2 regions of the Bradyrhizobium sp. USDA 4541 genome follow, and region 2 is predicted to be linked to the other one. Evidence: riboswitches for the same ligand, from Rfam matches in the RefSeq annotation. Region 2 holds a riboswitch; the other holds the start of a gene.

Region 1 (9,648 bases), 1.9 Mb from region 2:
CGAACGCTATTTCGCCAATCGTCATACCGGCCAGATCAAGGGCCCGCCCAAGGTGCTGGTCAGCCCCGGGCACAGTTTCTCCGATGTGCCGCGCAAGGTGGTCTCGATCATCAATCTGGCCAGCCTGCGGGCGATCGAGGAGATGGTGCAGGCGCCGGTCCATCCGCTGCGCTTCCGCGCCAACCTCTATGTCGAAGGCTGGCCGGCCTGGCATGAAGCCAGCCTGCTCGACCAGACCATCGCGATCGGCAGCGCCCGGGCCAGGGTGGTGAAGCGCATCACCCGCTGCGCCGCGGTCAATGTCGATCCCGACACCGGCGCGCGCGACCTCTCGGTGCCGAACACGCTGATGCAGCGTTTCGGCAACAATGAGTGCGGCATCTATGCCGAGATCATCAGCGATGGCGGCGCCGCCGTCGGCGACACGATTGCCGCTGAGGGACCTGTAGCGTCGTAGGCCGGGCAAGGCGCGTGCGCGCCCCGCCCGCTTTCGAGCGATCAGTTGGTCGGCATCACATAGGCGTAGATGCGGCCGCGCGAGACCCGCGTCTCGCGGACGCGGTGGCCGCTGTTGCCCGAGATCATGATCGGATTGCCCTTGGCATCGACGCCGGTGATGATGCCGACATGGCCGCCGCCGCGGCGGCTCATCACGGCGATGGCGCCGACCTGCGGTCCCGAAACGCGCGTGCCGTATTTGGCGAACGAGCTCGCCATGTCGGAGCCGGTGCCGCGACGGCCGGTGTGCTGCAGCACCATGTTCATGAAGCGGGCGCACCACAGGCTGGAGCGGCCGGTCGGATTGCCGCCGAGATAGCGGCGCGCCTCGGCCACGATGCCGGACGAGCCGAAGCCGCTTGCCGCAATCACGCCGCCCGTGTTGGGCACGGGGTCAGGCAACGGCGCTGCGTTGGTTTCGATGATCCCGCCCGGCTGCGCGAGTGCGCGGCGCTCGGCGCGCGACAGCCGCGCTGCGGGCCGATAGTGATGACGGGCATAATGACGCGCGTGATGGCCGGCATGGGCCGAATGCGCGTGACGGGAATGATGCGGACGGGCGGATGCCGGTGCGGCGGAGATCACGGCGAGAGTGAGCGAACACAGAGCCAGCGCCAAAACACGAAGTGACCGGCGACACGCAAGCAACTGAACCATACTTCACTAGATCCTCTGTAACGCCCCCCAATTCCCCGTCGCGTTCCCGGGGGAACACGGCGGTGGTTTTGAAAATCGGGATGGCGCGAGGAAGATTTCATGCGGCACTGCGGGACCAATTTCTTGGTCATTCCGCGATGATTCGATGACGAGAAAGGAACCGGAACTGCCGCATTGCGGCCTCGAAAATTAACTGCAAATCTGGAGGCGGCCAACGAGAGGAGAATTTCAATGCCCTACGCCACGACGAAAGATCATGTCCGCCTCCACTTCGAAGAGGCCGGCAGCGGAACCCCGATCATCTTCCTGCACGAGTTCGCCGCTGATCACACCAATTGGGAGCCGCAGATGCGCTACTTCGCGCGCGGCCACCGCTGCATCGCCTATTCGGCGCGCGGCTACACGCCGTCCGACGTGCCTGCGAGTGCCGACGTTTACACCTACCAGCACTTCTATACCGACGCGCTCGCCGTGCTCGACCATCTCGGCATCGCCAAGGCGCATTTCGTCGGGCTCTCGATGGGCTCCTATTCGTCGCTGCAGATCGCCCTCAACGCGCCGGAGCGCGCGCTGTCGATGACGCTGGCCGCGGTCGGCTCCGGCTCAAGCCTCGAGCATCTCGATGCCTTCCGCGCGCAGTGCCGTGCCAATGCCGAGCAATACGAGAGCATCGGCGCGGTCGAGGTCGCCAAGGTGACGCGCGAAGCGCCGAGCCGGATTCCGTTCCTGGTCAAGGATCCGCGCGGCCACGCCGATTTCTACGCCGCGCTCGCCCGCCACGACGCCAGAGGCTCAGCCAACACGATGCGCAGCTTCCAGGGCGGCAGGCCCTCGATCTACACCATGACCGACGCCATCAAGCGCGCCGCGACGCCGGCGCTGATCCTGTGCGGCGACGAGGACGACAATTGCATCGCGCCCAGCATGTTCCTGAAGCAGCATCTGCCGGCCGCCGGCCTCTCGTTCTTCCCGAAGTCGGGCCACGTGCTCAACCTCGAGGAGCCGGCGCTGTTCAACGAGATGGTCGAGCGCTTCATCGCGCTGGTCGAGGCCGGCCGTTGGCCGGTACGCGATCCGCGGTCGCTGGTGGCGGCGCCGGTGTAGTCCTGTCATTCCGGGGCGATGCGCAGCATCGAACCCGGAATCTCGAGATTCCGGGTTCACACTTCGCGTGCCCCGGAATGACGCCATGACGTCACTTCCCCTGCCCACCCCGGCTGAGCAGGAACACGCCCTGCTCGCCGAACATGTTCCACACCCACCACGGCAGGTTGAGCGGCACCGGACGGCCGTAGAGATCGAGCGCCACCGCGCGCTCCATCTTGACGTTGATCTCCTCGCAGAGCTGCACGAAATCCTTGATGGTGCAGAAGTGGATGTTCGAGGTGTCGTACCAGCTCGCCGGCAAATTCTCGGTGCGCGGCATGTGGCCCCCGATCAACAGCTGCAGCCGCATCCTCCAGAACCCGAAATTCGGGAACGAGACGATGGCGCGCTGGCCGATGCGCAGCAGATTTTCCAGCACCACCTTGGGCTGTCGCGTCGCCTGCAAGGTCTGCGACAGGATCACGTAGTCGAACGCATCATCCGGATAATTGACGAGGTCGGTGTCGGCATCGCCCTGCACCACCGCGAGCCCCTTGGCGACGCAGCCATTGACACCCTCGCGCGACAGCTCGATGCCGCGGCCGTCGATGCCGCGGCTTTCCAGCAGTTGCAGCAATTCGCCGTCGCCGCAGCCGACATCGAGCACGCGCGAGCCCGGCCGCACCATGTCGGCGACCAACAGATGATCGGTGCGATAGCCGCCGGTCCGCTCCGGCGCGATACCCGGCAAGGGCAATGTCTGCTGCATGCTCATGACCGGCCGCCGTCCTTCAGGCCGCGCGCCTTGCCTGCGGCCAGCAGGAAGGCACGGGAGATCTCGAGGAATTCGGGCACGTCGAGCAGGAAGGCGTCGTGCCCCTTGTCGGTCTCGATCTCGGCGAACGACACCCGCGCGCTCGACGCGTTCAGCGCATGCACCAGCGCGCGCGATTCCGAGGTCGGAAACAGCCAGTCGCTGGTGAACGACACCACGCAGAACCGCGTTTGGATGCCGGTGAACGCCTTCGCCAGCACGCCGTTGTGGTCGGCGGCGATGTCGAAATAGTCCATCGCGCGGGTCAGATAGAGATAGGAGTTGGCATCGAAGCGCTCGACAAAGGACGAGCCCTGGTAGCGCAGATAGCTCTCGACCTGGAAATCCGCATCGAACGAGAAGGTCGGCAGCTCGCGGTCCTGCATCCGCCGTCCGAACTTGCGGTGCAGCGCGGCGTCCGAGAGATAGGTGATGTGCGCGGCCATCCGCGCCACCGCCAATCCGCGGTGCGGATGGGTGTCCTCGTCGACATAGCGGCCGCCGCGCCAGTCCGGATCGGCCATCACGGCCTGGCGGCCGAGCTCGTGGAACGCGATGTTCTGCGCCGAGTGGCGCGTCGAGCAGGCGATCGCGAGCGTCGAGAACACGCGCTCCGGATAGGCCGCGGTCCATTGCAGGACCTGCATGCCGCCCATCGAGCCGCCGACCACGCAGAACAGCGTCGTGATGCCGAGACGATCGATCAGCATCGCCTGCGCACGCACCATGTCGGGGATGGTGATGATCGGGAAATCGAGTCCCCACACCTTGCCGGTCGCGGGGTTCAACGACGCAGGGCCGGTCGAGCCCATGCAGCCGCCGATCACATTGGAGCAGATGATGAAGTACTTGTCGGGATCGATCGGCCGGCCGATGCCGACCATGGTCTCCCACCAGCCGGGCTTGCCAGTGACGGGATGGATGTTGTTGACATGCTGATCGCCGGTCAGCGCGTGGCAGACCAAGATCGCGTTGGAGCGGTCGGCATTGAGCTCGCCATAGGTCTGGTAGGCGATCTGGAATGGTGCGAGATCGACGCCGCAATCGAGCTTGAGCGGCTGGTCCATCCCGAACTTCGCCACCAATGACGACGGATGGTCGGCCTCATGGGCGCGATCATCGCTCGGGGTTTGTGGGCTCGGTATCGGACGCACGTTGCTCATCTAGGCGACCCTGCCTCCGCGCGGGAGGGCTCGACGGACCTCAGGCCAATAAAAAACCCGGCCTGAACAAAGGTTCGGCCGGGAGCTGATAAGGTCCCCGGCCTGTTTAGCGAGTTGTTTAACGTGGCTGCAAGCCGGCCGGCTCAAATGACCACGGGACGCAGGGAACGTAGTCCCCACGCCCCCCGCCGTCAAGACAGCCCTGCCCACGGCCAATTGGTTAACCGAATGCGCAAGGCACGCCTGCGACGTTTCTCTTTGCTTTCGCTGCCCGTCTTTCCTAATCAGGGACCCTGTCCGACGCGGCACCGGGCCGCCCCGACGACAAGGTTTGAGAGCATGTCCAACCCACCCCCGTCGCCGCCCTCGCTGCAGGATCTGCGCAAGGAGATCGATGCGATCGACGAGCAGGTACACCGCCTGCTGATGGCGCGCGGCGACATCATCGACCGCCTGATCCAGGTCAAGAAGACCCAGGAGGTCGGCTCGGCATTCCGCCCGGCACGCGAGGCCAGCATGATGCGCGAGCTGGTGCGGCGTCATCGCGGCATCCTGCCGCTCGACACCATCGAGAGCATCTGGCGCGTCATCATCTCGACCTTCACCTATGTGCAGGCGCCGTTCGCGGTGCATGCCGATGTTTCGGTCGGCGAGTCGGCCATGCGCGACTCGGCGCGGTTTCACTTCGGCTTCGTGGTGCCTTACGTGTCGCATTTCAGCGCACAGGCCGCGGTCGAGGCGGTGGCGAAGTCGAAGGGCGACCTCGCGCTGGTCTCCGCGATCGCAAGCCGTACGCCGTGGTGGAATGCGCTCGAGGCCAGTGGCGCGCCGAAGATCATCGCGCGGCTGCCGTTCCTCGAACGCGCCGACCATCCCGCCGCGCTGCCGGTGTTCGTGATCTCGCGGGTCGCCGACGACGCCATGGTCACCGAAGTGCAGACCTGGAGCGTGCGCGTCTCCGGCTGGAACGCCGATGTCGCCCGGGCGCTTGCGCCGCTCGCCGAGATCGTCGCGGTCCCCGACACCGCTTTCGACGGCGCGGCGCTCCTGGTCTCGGTCACCGGACACGATTTCGAGGCCATCAAGCTCGCCCTGATCAAGGCCGGCGCCTCGGTCCGCTCGTCGGCCCTCGTCGGCAGCCACGCAACGCGCTATACGGTGCCCTCTAACGGATCGGCCAGGACCTGAAGTAAGAGCCAGCCGCCCGTCCAGGCTTTTGTTTTGACGCGTTTTCTTCACGCGAACCGGTATCCACTTCGCTCGAAAACGCTCTGTTCGGAGTTGATGATGTCCCGCCCCGTGCCGAACCCCGGCATCCTCGATATTGCGCCCTACACGCCCGGCAAGAGCCCGGTGCCGGAACCGGGCCGCAAAGTGTTCAAGCTGTCCGCCAACGAGACGCCGTTCGGGCCGTCTCCGAAGGCGATCGCGGCCTACAAGGCGGCGGCTGACCATCTCGAGGACTATCCGGAGGGGACCTCACGCGTGCTGCGCGAGGCGATCGGCCGCGCCTACGGGCTCGATCCCGACCGCATCATCTGCGGCGCCGGCTCCGACGAAATCCTCAACCTGCTGGCGCACACCTATCTCGCGCCCGGCGACGAGGCGATCTCGACCACCCACGGCTTCCTGGTTTACCCGATCGCCACCATGGCGAACGGCGCCAGGAACGTGATCGCGGCCGAGACCAATTTCACGGCCGACGTCGACGCCATACTCAAGGTGGTGACGCCGCGCACGAAACTGGTCTGGCTCGCCAACCCGAACAATCCGACCGGCACCTACATCCCGTTCGACGAGGTCAAACGGCTGCGCGCCGCGCTGCCGTCGCATGTGCTGCTGGTGCTCGACGCCGCCTATGCCGACTACGTCTCGCGCAACGACTACGAGCTCGGCATCGAGCTGGTCGCGACCACGGACAACACGGTGGTGACGCACACCTTCTCGAAGATCCACGGCCTTGCGGCGCTGCGGATCGGCTGGATGTTCGGGCCGGCGCATATCGTCGATGCCTGCAACCGTATCCGCGGTCCGTTCAACGTCACGACGCCGGCGATGCTGGCGGCGGTGGCGGCGATCGAGGACTCGGCGCATGTGCAGATGTCGCGAACCCACACCGAACAATGGCGCAACTGGCTGACCGAGCAGATCGGCAAGCTCGGGCTGAAGGTGACGCCGAGCGTCGCCAATTTCGTGCTGATCCATTTCCCGACCGACAAGGGCAAGACCGCGGCGGAAGCCGACGCCTATCTCACACGGCGCGGCCTCGTGCTGCGCGCACTCAACAATTACAAGCTGCCGCATGCGCTGCGCATGACCATCGGCACCGAGGAGGCCAACCGCCTCGTGGTCGAGGGGCTGCGCGACTTCCTGGCCGGAAAGTGACATCGTGACCACCGCCCCGCTCTTCCAACGCATCGCGCTGATCGGCTTCGGCCTGATCGGCGGCTCGATCGCGCGCGGCGCGCGCGCGCAAGGGCTGGTCGGCGAGATCGTGACCACCGCGCGCTCGGAGAAGACGCGTGCGCGCGTCGCCGAACTCGGCATCGTCGATCGCGTCGTCGAGACCAACATCGAGGCGGTGAAGGATGCCGACCTCGTCATCCTCTGCATCCCGGTCGGCGCCTGCGGCCCGGTCGCCGCTGAGATCGCGCCGCATCTGAAGCCCGGCGCGATCATCTCCGACGTCGGCTCGGTGAAGGGCGCCGTCGTCAAGGACATGGCGCCGCATCTGCCTGACGGCGTCCACTTTGTCCCGGCGCATCCGGTGGCCGGCACCGAGCATTCGGGGCCGGATTCCGGCTTCGCCGAGCTGTTCATCAACCGCTGGTGCATCCTCACCCCGCCCGAAGGCACCGATCCCGCGGCGACCGACCGATTGCGAACGTTCTGGGCCGCGCTCGGCGCCAAGGTCGAGATCATGACGCCCGACCATCATGACCTCGTGCTCGCGATCACCAGCCATTTGCCGCATCTGATCGCCTACACCATCGTCGGCACCGCCGACGAGCTGGCGCAGGTGACGGAATCCGAGGTCATCAAATTCTCCGCCGGCGGCTTCCGCGACTTCACCCGCATCGCGGCCTCGGACCCGACGATGTGGCGCGACGTATTCCTCGCCAACAAGGACGCCGTGCTCGAGATGCTCGGCACCTTCAACGAGGATCTGTCGAAGCTGACCCGCGCGATCCGGCGCGGCGACGGCGAAGCGCTGTTCGACCACTTCACCCGCACCCGCGCCATCCGCCGCGGCATCGTCGAGACCGGCCAGGACTCCGCCGCACCCGACTTCGGCCGGCCGCATGCGAATTTGGAGAAGTAGCCGGGGCGACTCTTTCCATTCGTCGTCCCGGCGAAAGCCGGGACCCATACTCCGCGGCGGGTGTGGTTGACGGGACTCGTCGTTTCAGCTTCGCGCAACGATGCAGCGAAACCCATCATTGGCGCCGCGGGCTTAAATCGATGGGTTTCGCTTCGCTCTACCCATCCTACAATTGGAGTTGCCCGTCGGATTGTGTCGCCGCAGGGCCGACCCGCCTACCGGCGGACGGAGCGAGCTGATAGCCTCCAGCAGGAAAGCCGGCGCGTCGCTGATGACAGGGAGCGATCAGATGATACTCAGTCCGGATCATGTGACTATCGCAGTGGCAGATGCCGGCCCGGCGATCGAATTCTTCGCGCTGCTCGGCTTCAAGAAGACTCACGTCGCGACCATCGACGGCGGCGTTCCCGCCCGGTACATGGGCATGCCGGCCATGAGAGCGCAGCACATCACCCTCGCACTCGAAGGAGCGGATTTCGAAATCCAGCTGCTTCAGTTCGACCCGCTCCCGGGGACCGATCCGGGGATGCACCCGACCAATCTGCGAAAGCTGGGCTTCAATCACCTCGCCTTCCGCGTCGACGACATCGAGGCGGCCACCGCGCACCTGGTGGCCAACGGTGTCACCATGCTGAGCGAGGTGATGGACTACATCAGCCGGAAGCTCCGGCTGTTCGAGGGCCCGGAGGGCATCACCTTCGAGTTGGTCCAGCGGGACGCCTGAGACTACGCTGGCCAGGGCCGTTTGCATTGCCCCAAGCGGCGCAGAATGATGTCGGCTTTTGACCCGAGCGGACCCGATCTTCGGCTAGCCCGGGCCAATATCCCGCCCCATTATCACGAGACCTCGGGCGCGCTATCATCCGGCCATTCTTTAGACAAGACTGAAGGGAGTGCTGGAGGCTGATCGCCCCTGACGGATAGCCGAGTCGGCACTCTTGGGTGACATTGGACGGAAAGGGAAACGTCAATGAACTCCACGCCCACTCCGAACCCAGTTGGATCGAACGATAGCCCGAGCGCGCGCGCCGACGAACGACTCGCGGAAGCCCAAAAGCAGATTGCGCGCGCCGATGAAGAACTCACGCGCTTGAGTGAACAGCTCGCAAGAATGGAGCGCGATGCCGCGTCCCACCCGTCGGCAAAGCCAAACCCGCCCTCGGTCGGACCCAACCCCGTTTCTTCCGGGCCCAGCCCTGCTTCTTCCGGACTTGCCTCGCAATCGCGGCCCGGAAGACCGGTATTCCGCGCCCTCACCGCCTTGTCGGTGGCAGCATGTATCGTGGTCGCTGCCCTGGCTTTGCAGTCGTCATATGGCGGGGAAGCCAAGCTGCTTGTCGCCCGTTGGGCGCCGCAGCTCGTTTCAACTCCAGCATTGCCGCCGGATGATCCGCAGCCTCCGGCGCAGCCCGCTCCACCTGCCGTTCAGGTCGCCGCGGCAGACGCCGCTCCGCCCCAAGCGACGCCGTTGCCTCAGACCGCACCACCGCAGGACGCCGCGCCGACGGCCAACACAGCCCTTCCCGATCAGACGCAGCTGCTGCAAACGATCGCACGCGACCTCGCAAATGTTGAGCGAAATATCGAGCAACTAAAGGCGAACCAGCAACAGATGGCCCGCGAGAGCTCCAAAGCCATTGAGGAACTCAAGGCGAGCCAAGAAGAAATGAAACGAGCGCTCGCGAAGGTTTCCGAGCCGAAGGCGTCACCGGCTCCGACGCAGCCGGCGCCGGCCGCGCGCAAGCCCGAGCGGACGTCTATCCCGCCATACGCAAGAGCGCGGCCTCGTATCCCGAGGGAGTGGTTCTACGACGAATGGTGACCGTCGATGCAGCCATCCTTCAGTTCCGGATCGCTTCAAGCCGGCGGCAGGCCGAGTGACTGCGCGGCCTCCATCCAGACCGGCAATTCACGCTGATACAGCGCATTGCTGTCCTTGAAGCCGATCGCGGGCTCCAGCACGAAGGTCGCGAGCACCTCCTTCACCTTCGGATCGTTATTGGCGGCGACGCAAATCTCCGACAGCCGATCGACGATCGGCTGCGGCGTCGCCTTCGGCAGTGCCCAGCCCGAGAACCGCTCACGGTGAAGAACTTCGACGTCGCGCC
Region 2 (9,648 bases):
ACTCGCGCTACGACCTGTTTGATGTCGTGACCACGGCGAAGAAGAAAGGCGACGGCTGGGTGATCGACGGCGAGAAGTTCGTCGTGCTCAACGGCGAGAACGCCCAGACCTTGATCGTGACCGCGCGCACCAAGGGCGGCCAGCGCGACAAGACCGGCATCGGCGTGTTCCTGGTTCCGGCGGATGCCAAGGGCGTCACCAGGAAGGGCTATCCGACCCAGGACGGCCTGCACGCCGCCGACATCACCTTCACCAATGTCGAGGTCGGTGCTGACGCTGCGATCGGCGATCCCGAGAACGGCCTGCCCCTGATCGAGCGCGTCGCCGACGAAGCCCGCATTGCGCTGTGCGCGGAAGCGGTCGGCGCGATGGACGAGTCGCTGAAGGAGACGGTCGAGTACATCAAGACCCGCAAGCAGTTCGGCGTTGCGATCGGCTCGTTCCAGAGCCTGCAGCACCGTGCCGCCGATATGTTCGTGGCGCTGGAGCAGGCCCGCAGCATGTCGATGTTCGCCACCATGGCGTCGGACTTCGACGATGCCAAGGAGCGTGCGTCGGCGGTTGCCGCCGCCAAGGTGCAGGTCGGCAAGTCCCTGAAGTTCGTCGGCCAGCAGTCGATCCAGCTTCACGGCGGCATCGGCATGACCATGGAAGCCAAGATCGGTCACTACTTCAAGCGGCTGACCATGATCGAAAACACGCTCGGCGACACCGACTATCACCTCCGTCGCGTCAGCGAGGGCGGCGGGCTGCTGGCGTAACCACACAGGCGTCATTCCGGGGCTCGCGAAGCGAGAACCCGGAATCTCGCGCCGTAACCTCTGGATTCCGGGTTCGCGACTGCGTCGCGCCCCGGAATGACGTGCAACTAACAGGGAAACAACAACAATGAAAAACACCCCGTTCGATCTCACCGGCCAGGTCGCGGTCATCACCGGCTCGAGCCGCGGCATCGGCCGCGCATCGGCGGAGCTTTTGGCAAAACTCGGCGCCAAGGTCGTGATCTCCTCGCGCAAGGCGGATGCTTGCCAGGAAGTCGCCGACGGCATCAAGAAGGCGGGCGGCGATGCGCTCGTCATCCCCTGCAACATCGCGCGCCGCAGCGAGGTCGAGGCGCTGGTCTCGGGGACGATCAAGCATTACGGCAAGATCGACATCCTGGTCTGCAACGCCGCGGTCAATCCCTATTACGGCCCGCTGCTCGACATCACCGACGAGGCCTTCGACAAGATCATGGGCTCCAACGTCAAGAGCAACATCTGGCTGTCCGCGCTGGCGATCCCGCAGATGGCCGAACGCGGCAAGGGTTCGGTCGTGATCATCTCCTCGATCGGCGGACTTCGGGGTTCTACGGTGATCGGCGCCTACGGCATCTCCAAGGCCGCCGACTTCGCGCTGTGCCGCAGCCTTGCCGGCGAGTGGGGCCCGAAGGGCGTGCGCGTCAATTGCGTGGCGCCGGGCCTGGTGAAGACCGATTTCGCCCGCGCGCTATGGGAGGACCCGGACAATCTGAAGCGCCGCACCGCATCGACGCCGCTCCGCCGCATCGGCGAGCCCGACGAGATCGCCGGCGCCGTGGCCTATCTCGCCTCCGATGCCTCGACGTTCATGACCGGCCAGACCATCGTGGTCGACGGCGGCGTCACGACGGCTGCGACTTAATCTTCAAGAGAAGCCGTCATGGCCGGGCAAGCCCGGCCATGACGCGTTGCTTCAAACCTGCTCCAGCGCGCGCTCAAAATCCTCGATCAGGTCGTCGGGATGCTCGAGCCCGGCCGAGAAGCGAATGAAACCTTCGCTGATACCAAGTTCGGCGCGGGCCTCCGGCGCCAGGCGCTGATGCGTCGTGGTCGCGGGATGCGTGACGAGGCTCTTGGCGTCGCCGAGATTGTTGGAGATGCGCGAGATCTTCAGCGCGTTGAGGCAGCGGAAGGCGCCAGCCTTGCCGTCCTTCACCTCGAAGCCGACCAGTGTCGAGCCGGCGCCCATCTGCTTCTTCACCGTCTCGGCCTGCGGATGGTCGGGGCGGCCCGGATAGACCAGCCGCGTGATCTTCGGATGCTTGGCCAGCGCCTCGGCGATCTTCGCCGCGTTCTCGGTCTGGGCGCGGACGCGCACGCCGAGCGTCTCCAGCCCCTTCAGCAGCACCCAGGCGTTGAACGGCGACAGCGACGGCCCGGTCTGGCGCATGAAATTGTGGATGTGCTCGGCGATGAAGGCCTCCGACGACAGGATGACGCCGCCGAGGCAGCGGCCCTGGCCGTCGATATGCTTGGTTGCGGAATAGACCACGACGTCGGCGCCGAGCGACAGCGGGCTCTGCCAGATCGGCGTCGCAAACACGTTGTCGACGATCAGCCGGGCGCCGCCGCTATGCGCGATCTCTGCGATCGCGCCGATGTCGAGCACGTCGAGCGTCGGATTGGTCGGGCTCTCCAGGAAGAAGGTCTTGGTGTGCGGCCGCAACGCGCGCTGCCACTGGTCGAGGTCGAGGCCGTCGACCAGCGTCGTCTCGATGCCGTAGCGCGGCAACAGGTCCTGCACCACGTAGAGGCAGGAGCCGAACAGGGCCTTCGAGGCCACCACATGATCGCCGGCCTTCAGCGGGGCGAGGATCGCGGTGGTCACCGCGGCCATGCCGGTCGCGGTCGAGCGCGCGGCTTCCGCGCCCTCGAGCTCGATCATGCGGCGCTCGAACATCGCAATGGTCGGGTTGGAATAGCGCGAATAGATGAAGCCGGGGTCCTGGCCCTTGAAGCGCGCCTCGCATTGCTCGGCGGTGTCGTAGACGTAGCCCTGGGTGAGAAACAGCCCTTCCGACGTCTCCCCGAATTGCGAGCGCAGCGTACCGCCATGGACGAGACGGGTTTCGGGACGAAAGCGGGCCGTGGTTTCAGATTCAGACATGTGACCTCCGAGGTGGCCATTTCCCCTGGAGAATGGCCACAAAAAAACCGGCCTGGAGCAACCTCCACAAGCCGGGATCACACTGTCCCCGGCCTGTTTAGCGACTTATTTAACGTGGCTGCAAGCCGGCCGGCTCAAATCACCACGGGATAAGTGCAGCTGATATTCCCTCGCGCCCTTTCCGTCAAGACGGTCATCGGATAACCCGTAAAAGCCCATATTTTGGGGCTTGATGGCCGCCTGGAGTATGATTTTTGGGCCATCTCGAGGGATCGCCGAGGGACCGCATCGTGTCGTTCACGCTGGAAGATGAATCCAACGGAATCCTGCCCGACCGCATGATCGCGGAGATGGCGGAGGCCGGCCTCATTCTGCCCGCCTATGACTTCGTCGAGAGCCAGATCCAGCCGGCCAGCCTCGATCTCCGCCTCGGCGACATCGCCTACCGCGTCCGCGCCAGCTTCCTGCCGGGGCCCGATGCCACCGTCGCCGAGCGGATCGACGAGCTGAAGCTGCACGAGATCGATCTGTCCGACGGCGCGGTGCTGGAGACCAACTGCGTCTACATCGTGCCGCTGTTGGAGAGCCTGGCGCTGCCGCCGGAGATCGTGGCCGCGGCCAACCCGAAGAGCTCGACCGGACGGCTCGACGTCTTCACCCGCGTGATCGCCGACGGCACCCGCCGCTTCGACATGATCGGCGCCGGCTATCACGGCCCGCTCTATGCCGAGATCAGCCCGAAGACGTTTCCCGTGCTGCTGCGCGAGGGTTCGCGGCTCAGCCAGGTCCGCTTCCGGATCGGCGAGGCGACGCTGACCGCCGACGAGCTCGATGCGCTGCATGCCGCCGAGCGGCTGGTCGACGCCGCCAATGCCGATCTCACCCATGGCGTCGCGCTCTCGGTCGATCTCTCCGGCGAGAGCTCGGGCGGCTTCGTCGGCTATCGCGCCAAGCGCCATACCGGCGTGGTCGATGTCGATCGCCGCGGCGGCTATGCTGTCGACGACTTCTGGGAGCCGATCAAGGCCCGGCCCGACGGCAGTCTCATCCTCGATCCCGGCGAGTTCTACATCCTGGCGTCGAAAGAGGCGGTGCAGGTGCCGCCGGACTACGCCGCGGAGATGGTGCCGTTCGATCCGCTGGTCGGCGAATTCCGCGTCCATTATGCCGGCTTCTTCGATCCCGGCTTCGGCTATGCCGGCGCCGGCGGAAAGGGGGCGCGCGCCGTGCTGGAGGTGCGCTCGCGCGAGGTGCCGTTCATCCTCGAGCATGGCCAGATCGTCGGCCGCCTCGTCTATGAGCGGATGCTCGAGCGCCCCGACGCGCTGTACGGCCAGCGCATCGGCTCGAACTATCAGGCGCAGGGCCTGAAGCTCTCCAAGCATTTTCGCGTGTAATTCCGTTTCGCGCGCGTGTAATTCCGTAGCCCGGATGAAGCGCTAGCGAAATCCGGGGCGCTGCATACGCGCATTGAGCCGCCCCGGATTGCGCTTCGCTGCATCCGGGCTACGATTGCGCGCGCGAGGCTTTATCTCGCCAACAAGAACAGCGGGAGCAGACATGACCGGAGAGCAGGACGCGCGCGAAACGCAATGGCGGAAGTGGCGCAGCGTCGCCGATCTCTATCACGCCTTCTTCACCGGGCTGATCCTCACCGTCGTCACGCGGCGCGGCACGGCTGATGCCGCCGAGTTCGTCTTCCGCGTGTTTCGTCGCCAGCAGCAGGAGCGCTTCCTGCCCGGCTTGAAGAAGCTCGGCCTCGACAGCCTGCCGCCGGCGGTCGCGGCCGCGCAGTATCATTATCTTTCCAACTGGATCGGCGGCGTGCATGTCGAATACATGTACGAGACCGACCGCAAGGCCTGGATCCGCTATCCGCCGCCGCGCTGGATCTGGAAGGGCACGGCGATCTGCGGCGTGCCCGGTGAGGTCTCGCGCGCGATGCTGCGCGGCTGGCACGCCAACAACGGTGTCGCGCTCGGGGACTTGCGGCTCGGCTTCGTCTGCACCAAGCAGAGTGTCGACGGCCAGGACGGCCTCGAAGGCTATTACTGCGAGTACGATCATCCGCTCGAGCTCGACCAGCGCCTGGTGTTCGCGCGCCATATCGAGGCGCCGCTGTTCGATCCGAACTCCGCGCCGGCGCTGCCGGTCGACAGCTGGCCGAAGCTGCGGCTGGAAAAGGCCTATCGCAACTACGCGATGGAATATGTGAAGACGGCCGCGCCGGTCATCGTGCAGGTGTTCGGCCCGGAGGATGCGAGCTATCTGCTGCATCTCACCGGCAGACTGATCGGCATGCAGTATTACGACGAGGTCGCGCAGGCGCTCGGCGGCCGCCGTGGCCGTGCCACGGAATTTGCCGCATTCCTGCGCACTCTCTTCGAGTCGCAGGACGATATTGCTGACATCACCGAATCCGAGGGCCAGTTCGAAATCCGCCAGCAGGGCTGGAAGCTGATGGCCGACGTGGCCGACTATCATCCGGCCTGCGCCAGCGTATTGACCGGCCTGTTCGAAGGGCTGGCCGCCGGCTGCGGGCGGCATATTCCGGTGCATCTGAAGCCGAACAGCGCCGCCGGCGCGCCGTTCGTCTGGTCGATCGGCTAGCCCCAAGGTTCATCCGGGTTCACCTGCAATCGCGCAGGCCCCCCTTGCGCCCCGCGCACGTGGATTCCGCCGCCGCCATGGTAGGGAAACACCATGGCGCGGCTCCCCAGATCGCGCGTGGGAGTAGAAATGTCCGATCTCGGCCTCGCCGAAATTCCTGTCGACGAACAAGAGCGGCCGCTGCCGCCGCCGGTGACCAAGCCGGCGCGCAATGCGCTGCTCGACGGGCCGATCCTGCGCACGCTGCTATGGCTGGCGTGGCCGAACGTGATCGCGCTCTCCGCCGGCACCTGCGTCGTGATCGCGGAGACTTCGTATATCGGCCGGCTCGGCGTCGAGTCGCTCGCGGCGATGGCGCTGGTGTTTCCCTGCGTGATCCTGACCATGACGATGTCCGGCGGCGCGATGGGCGGCGGCGTCGCATCCGCGATCGCGCGTGCGCTCGGTGCCGGCGAGATCGAGCGCGCCTCGACGCTGGCGATGCATGCGCTGCTGATCGGCCTGACCTTTGGTTTGACGTTCATGCTGGGCATGCTGATCTTCGGCCCGCGCCTGCTCGAACTGCTCGGCGGCCGGGGCAATGTGCTGGCGCAGGCGATCGCCTATTCGCAGGTGTTCTTCGGCGGCGCGATCCTGCCCTGGCTGATGAACACCATGGCCGGCATCCTGCGCGGCACCGGCAACATGAAGCTGCCGTCGACCATGATCCTGTCCTCGGCGGTGTGGCAGATCATTCTCGGCGGCACGCTCGGGCTCGGTCTCGGTCCGGTGCCGCAATTCGGCATGCGCGGCGTCGCCGCGGGGTCGCTGATCGCCTATTCGATCAGCATCAGCGTGATGGGCTGGTATCTGTTCTCGGGCCGTGCCCGCGTGAAGCCGAAACTCAAGGGGCTGCGCGTGCAATGGGCGATGTTCATCGACATCCTCAAGGTCGGCGCGGTGTCCTGCTTCTCGCCGTTGCAGTCGGTTCTGACGATCTCGATCTTCACCCACATGCTGGCGCAGTTCGGCACCGCGGTGCTCGCCGGCTACGGCATCGGCGCGCGGCTCGAATTCATGCTGACCTCCGTCGCCTTCGCGGTCGGCATCGCCTCGGTGCCGATGATCGGCATGGCGGTCGGCGCCGAGCGCGTCGCGCGCGCCCGGCGCATCGCCTGGACCGCGGGCACGGTGTCGTTCCTTGCGGTCGGCGTGGTCGGCAGCTTCATCGCCGTCTTCCCCGACCTCTGGGTCAATCTGTTCACCAATGATCCGCACGTGCGGGCGACCAGCCATCAATATCTCTCGACCGCCGCGCCGATGTACGCGTTCATCGGCCTTGCGATGTCGATGTATTTCTCCTCGCAGGGTGCCGCGAAGGTGCTGGGTCCGGTGCTGGCGCAGACAGCGCGGCTGATCTTCATCGGCACCGGCGGCTGGTGGCTGTCGACGCATGAGGCGAGCGCGCAGAACTTCTTCGCACTCGCCGCCGCCTCGATGGGCGTGCTCGGCGTGCTGTCCTGCCTCAGCGTGATCCTGACGCGCTGGGGCAAGTCGGCACCGGTCGCAGAAGTGCAGCCGGCGCTGTCGTAGATATTAAATCCGTCATCCTGAGGAGCCGCGAAGCGGCGTCTCGAAGGATCGACGGCCCAGGTGTTTCGGCGTGCGCTCGTAGAAACAGCGGGACTGTCGCCCTTCGAGACGGTCGCTTCGCGACCTCCTCAGGGTGACGGTCATAGTTCGAAATGCGCGGCCAGTCGCATGACCTAGCGGATCACGCCGCGCTCTTCTCCCTGGCCGATTTGGCCATCGCGGCTTGCATCGCCGCCGCGCCGAGATCCATCTGCGCGTCCATGTATGGCGCGACCTCGTGCGGCAGCACGTCGGCGATCCACACCACGCGGCAGCGCGTGTCGCCCTCGGCGAACACCTGCACCGAGGCGGAATGCTGCTTCAACCGCTCGCTGCTGATCGCATAGACCAGCCGCTTTCGCTGGTCGTCGCAATCGACCAGCGTCTCGCGCGCCACGGTGCCGTTGGAGAAGCTGACGGTGCGGACGTCGCCGTCCAGTTGCGTGTCAGTCACGAAGCCCGGCACTAGCCGCGTATGCAGTGCGCCGAAATCGCGCAACGCGTCCCAGACATGATCTGCCGGCGCGTCGATCGGGATATCCTTGTGAATGGAAGCCATTGTTCAATCCTCGTTGGTTTCAGATGTGTCGTCATTGCGAGGAGCGAAGCGACGAAGCAATCCACACCGCAGCAGGCGGAAAGATGGATTGCTTCGCTCCGCTCGCAATGACGGCGGAGCTGTGGTGTGCTAGGTCGACACCGCCTCGACATTGTTGCCGTCGGGGTCGAGCAGGAACGCCGCGTAATAGGTCGGGCTGTAATCCTTGCGATGGCCCGCCGCGCCGTTGTCCTTGCCGCCGGCCTTCAGGCCTTCGGTATGGAATGTCTTGATCGCGTCATGGCTCGGGGCACGGAACGCAACGTGCGCGCCGCCTTGGGCCTTGCCCTTGTGCAAATGCAGCCAGAGCGCGGGCTCGCCCTTCGGGCCGAAACCGGCGCCGCTGTCGTCGCGCGAGCAGAGCACGAAGCCGAGTGGCGCCAGCACTGCGGTGTAGAAGCGCACGCTGGCGTCGAGGTCGGCAACGCGCAATCCGATATGGTCGTACATGAGGAATCTCCAGTCGCTAAGCGCATCGAAAGACGCGCGGACGGGAGCAGCCTAGCTATTGCAGCGCGAGACGTTCTTGGAAAATCTTGCGGTCGCCGCGCGAGGCCTGGCGGAACTTGAGCGGCGAGGCACCGGCGGCGCGGTGGAAGCTGCGCACGAAATTGGACAGATCGCCGAAACCGACGTCATAGGCGATGTCGGTGACCGGGCTGTCGTCATCCGCGAGCCGCCGCGCCGCATGGCGCAGCCGCGAGCGCACGAGATATTGATGCGGGGTGACGCCGAGCACGGCGGAAAACAGCCGCAGGAAATGGAAGGTGCTCAAGCCGGCCTGTTCGGCGGCCTCGTCGAGGTCGATCTGATGGTGTGAATTGGCGTCGATCCACAGCGCGGCCTCGACGGCGCGGCGGCGATCGCGCAAGCCTGCGGTGAGCGGCTTTGTCTTGCGGTCGGACACCAGCTCGACAAGGCGGCTGGTGAGGAGGTGGCCGATCTCGTCGAGACCGACGTCGCTGTTGCCAGCTGCCGCCGTTTGCGCGAGCTCGCCGATCACCATCAGTTCCGGCAGCGGCGGCACCGACCCGACCTGCCAGACCGCCGCGCGGTCGCCGATGGTCTCGACCAGCACCGGGTCGAGGAAGAACGACAGGCATTCGTCGCCGACCACGTGGTCGTGCGTGCAGGTGTATTCGTCGCCGGGATGGCCGACCAGGATCGAGCCTGCCACCAGCTCATGGAAACGGCCGCGGCAATGGCAGCCGAAGCTGCCGCTGCGCACATAGGACACCGAGTGGGAGGCGAACTGCTCGGCGAACGGCTTGTCGCCGGGTTCCGCCGTGCAGCGGAACTCGTTCACCGTGATGCGATCGCGCTGCAGGAGCGTGGTTCGGACCATACCCCGGATTTAAGCTTGCGGCCGGAGTCGTGCAACGGGCAGCAGCACATCAAAAAGGGTCTTGCTGGTGGTCGGCTGGGCGCCCTCGATCGAGAGCAGCCGCCGTTTCGAGATGCTGCCGCCGTTCGGCGAGATCCGGTCGGCATAATTGCCCGCCTCGAGCACGCGGTGGCAGGGCACCATGACCATGAAGGGATTGCGGCCGAGCGCCTGTGCCACCGAATAGACCGCGCCGGACGCGCGCAAGGCGCTCGCAGCGCGCGATCCTAACATTGTCGCCGGCGCGCGCATCCGGAATCTTGACGTTTAGCTAACCATGTCGCGGCCCCTTCTGTGTGACCCCGCCAATTTATCAGTCACGCATCTTAAAGGCTTTGCCCGCTATCTGGTCGTCAGCATGCTGCTCCACGGTACGATCGGCGGAACGATGACCAGCACCGGCGCGGATGGGGCGCGCGGCAGCACAGCCGTGGCCGGGACATCGACCGGGCGTCTTCATCCGCTGTTCGCATTGCTGTTGCTGGCATTGGTCCTGCGCCTTGCGGCCGCGCTCTGGCCCAACGTGATGTATCCGGAC

What was found. Region 2 has a riboswitch for S-adenosylmethionine ahead of J2R80_RS03190 (O-succinylhomoserine sulfhydrylase). Riboswitches for the same ligand answer to the same signal wherever they lie in the genome.
Region 1: it holds a riboswitch for S-adenosylmethionine, as region 2 does, so the genes downstream of both, J2R80_RS11760 (homoserine O-acetyltransferase) here and J2R80_RS03190 (O-succinylhomoserine sulfhydrylase) in region 2, are expected to answer to the same signal.

The regions. Positions count from the first base shown of each region.
Region 1 is NZ_JALJZF010000001.1:2,522,469-2,532,116, reverse strand. It holds gene J2R80_RS11780 (MOSC domain-containing protein) at 1-457, shown strand, start outside; gene J2R80_RS11775 (TIGR02594 family protein) at 499-1,155, opposite strand; gene J2R80_RS11770 (alpha/beta fold hydrolase) at 1,387-2,259, shown strand; gene metW (methionine biosynthesis protein MetW) at 2,351-3,016, opposite strand; gene J2R80_RS11760 (homoserine O-acetyltransferase) at 3,013-4,218, opposite strand; SAM riboswitch at 4,304-4,383, opposite strand; gene J2R80_RS11755 (chorismate mutase) at 4,558-5,406, shown strand; gene hisC (histidinol-phosphate transaminase) at 5,506-6,603, shown strand; gene J2R80_RS11745 (prephenate/arogenate dehydrogenase family protein) at 6,608-7,540, shown strand; gene J2R80_RS11740 (VOC family protein) at 7,830-8,264, shown strand; gene J2R80_RS11735 (hypothetical protein) at 8,511-9,362, shown strand; partial or broken gene J2R80_RS11730 (Bug family tripartite tricarboxylate transporter substrate binding protein) at 9,398-9,648, opposite strand, start outside.
Region 2 is NZ_JALJZF010000001.1:651,793-661,440, reverse strand. It holds gene pimD (pimeloyl-CoA dehydrogenase small subunit) at 1-761, shown strand, start outside; gene J2R80_RS03195 (SDR family NAD(P)-dependent oxidoreductase) at 889-1,662, shown strand; gene J2R80_RS03190 (O-succinylhomoserine sulfhydrylase) at 1,714-2,907, opposite strand; SAM riboswitch at 2,984-3,063, opposite strand; gene J2R80_RS03185 (2'-deoxycytidine 5'-triphosphate deaminase) at 3,198-4,304, shown strand; gene J2R80_RS03180 (hypothetical protein) at 4,468-5,517, shown strand; gene J2R80_RS03175 (MATE family efflux transporter) at 5,647-7,089, shown strand; gene J2R80_RS03170 (SRPBCC family protein) at 7,271-7,687, opposite strand; gene J2R80_RS03165 (VOC family protein) at 7,817-8,176, opposite strand; gene J2R80_RS03160 (AraC family transcriptional regulator) at 8,232-9,071, opposite strand; partial or broken gene J2R80_RS03155 (MGMT family protein) at 9,081-9,326, opposite strand; gene J2R80_RS03150 (4-amino-4-deoxy-L-arabinose transferase) at 9,469-9,648, shown strand, end outside.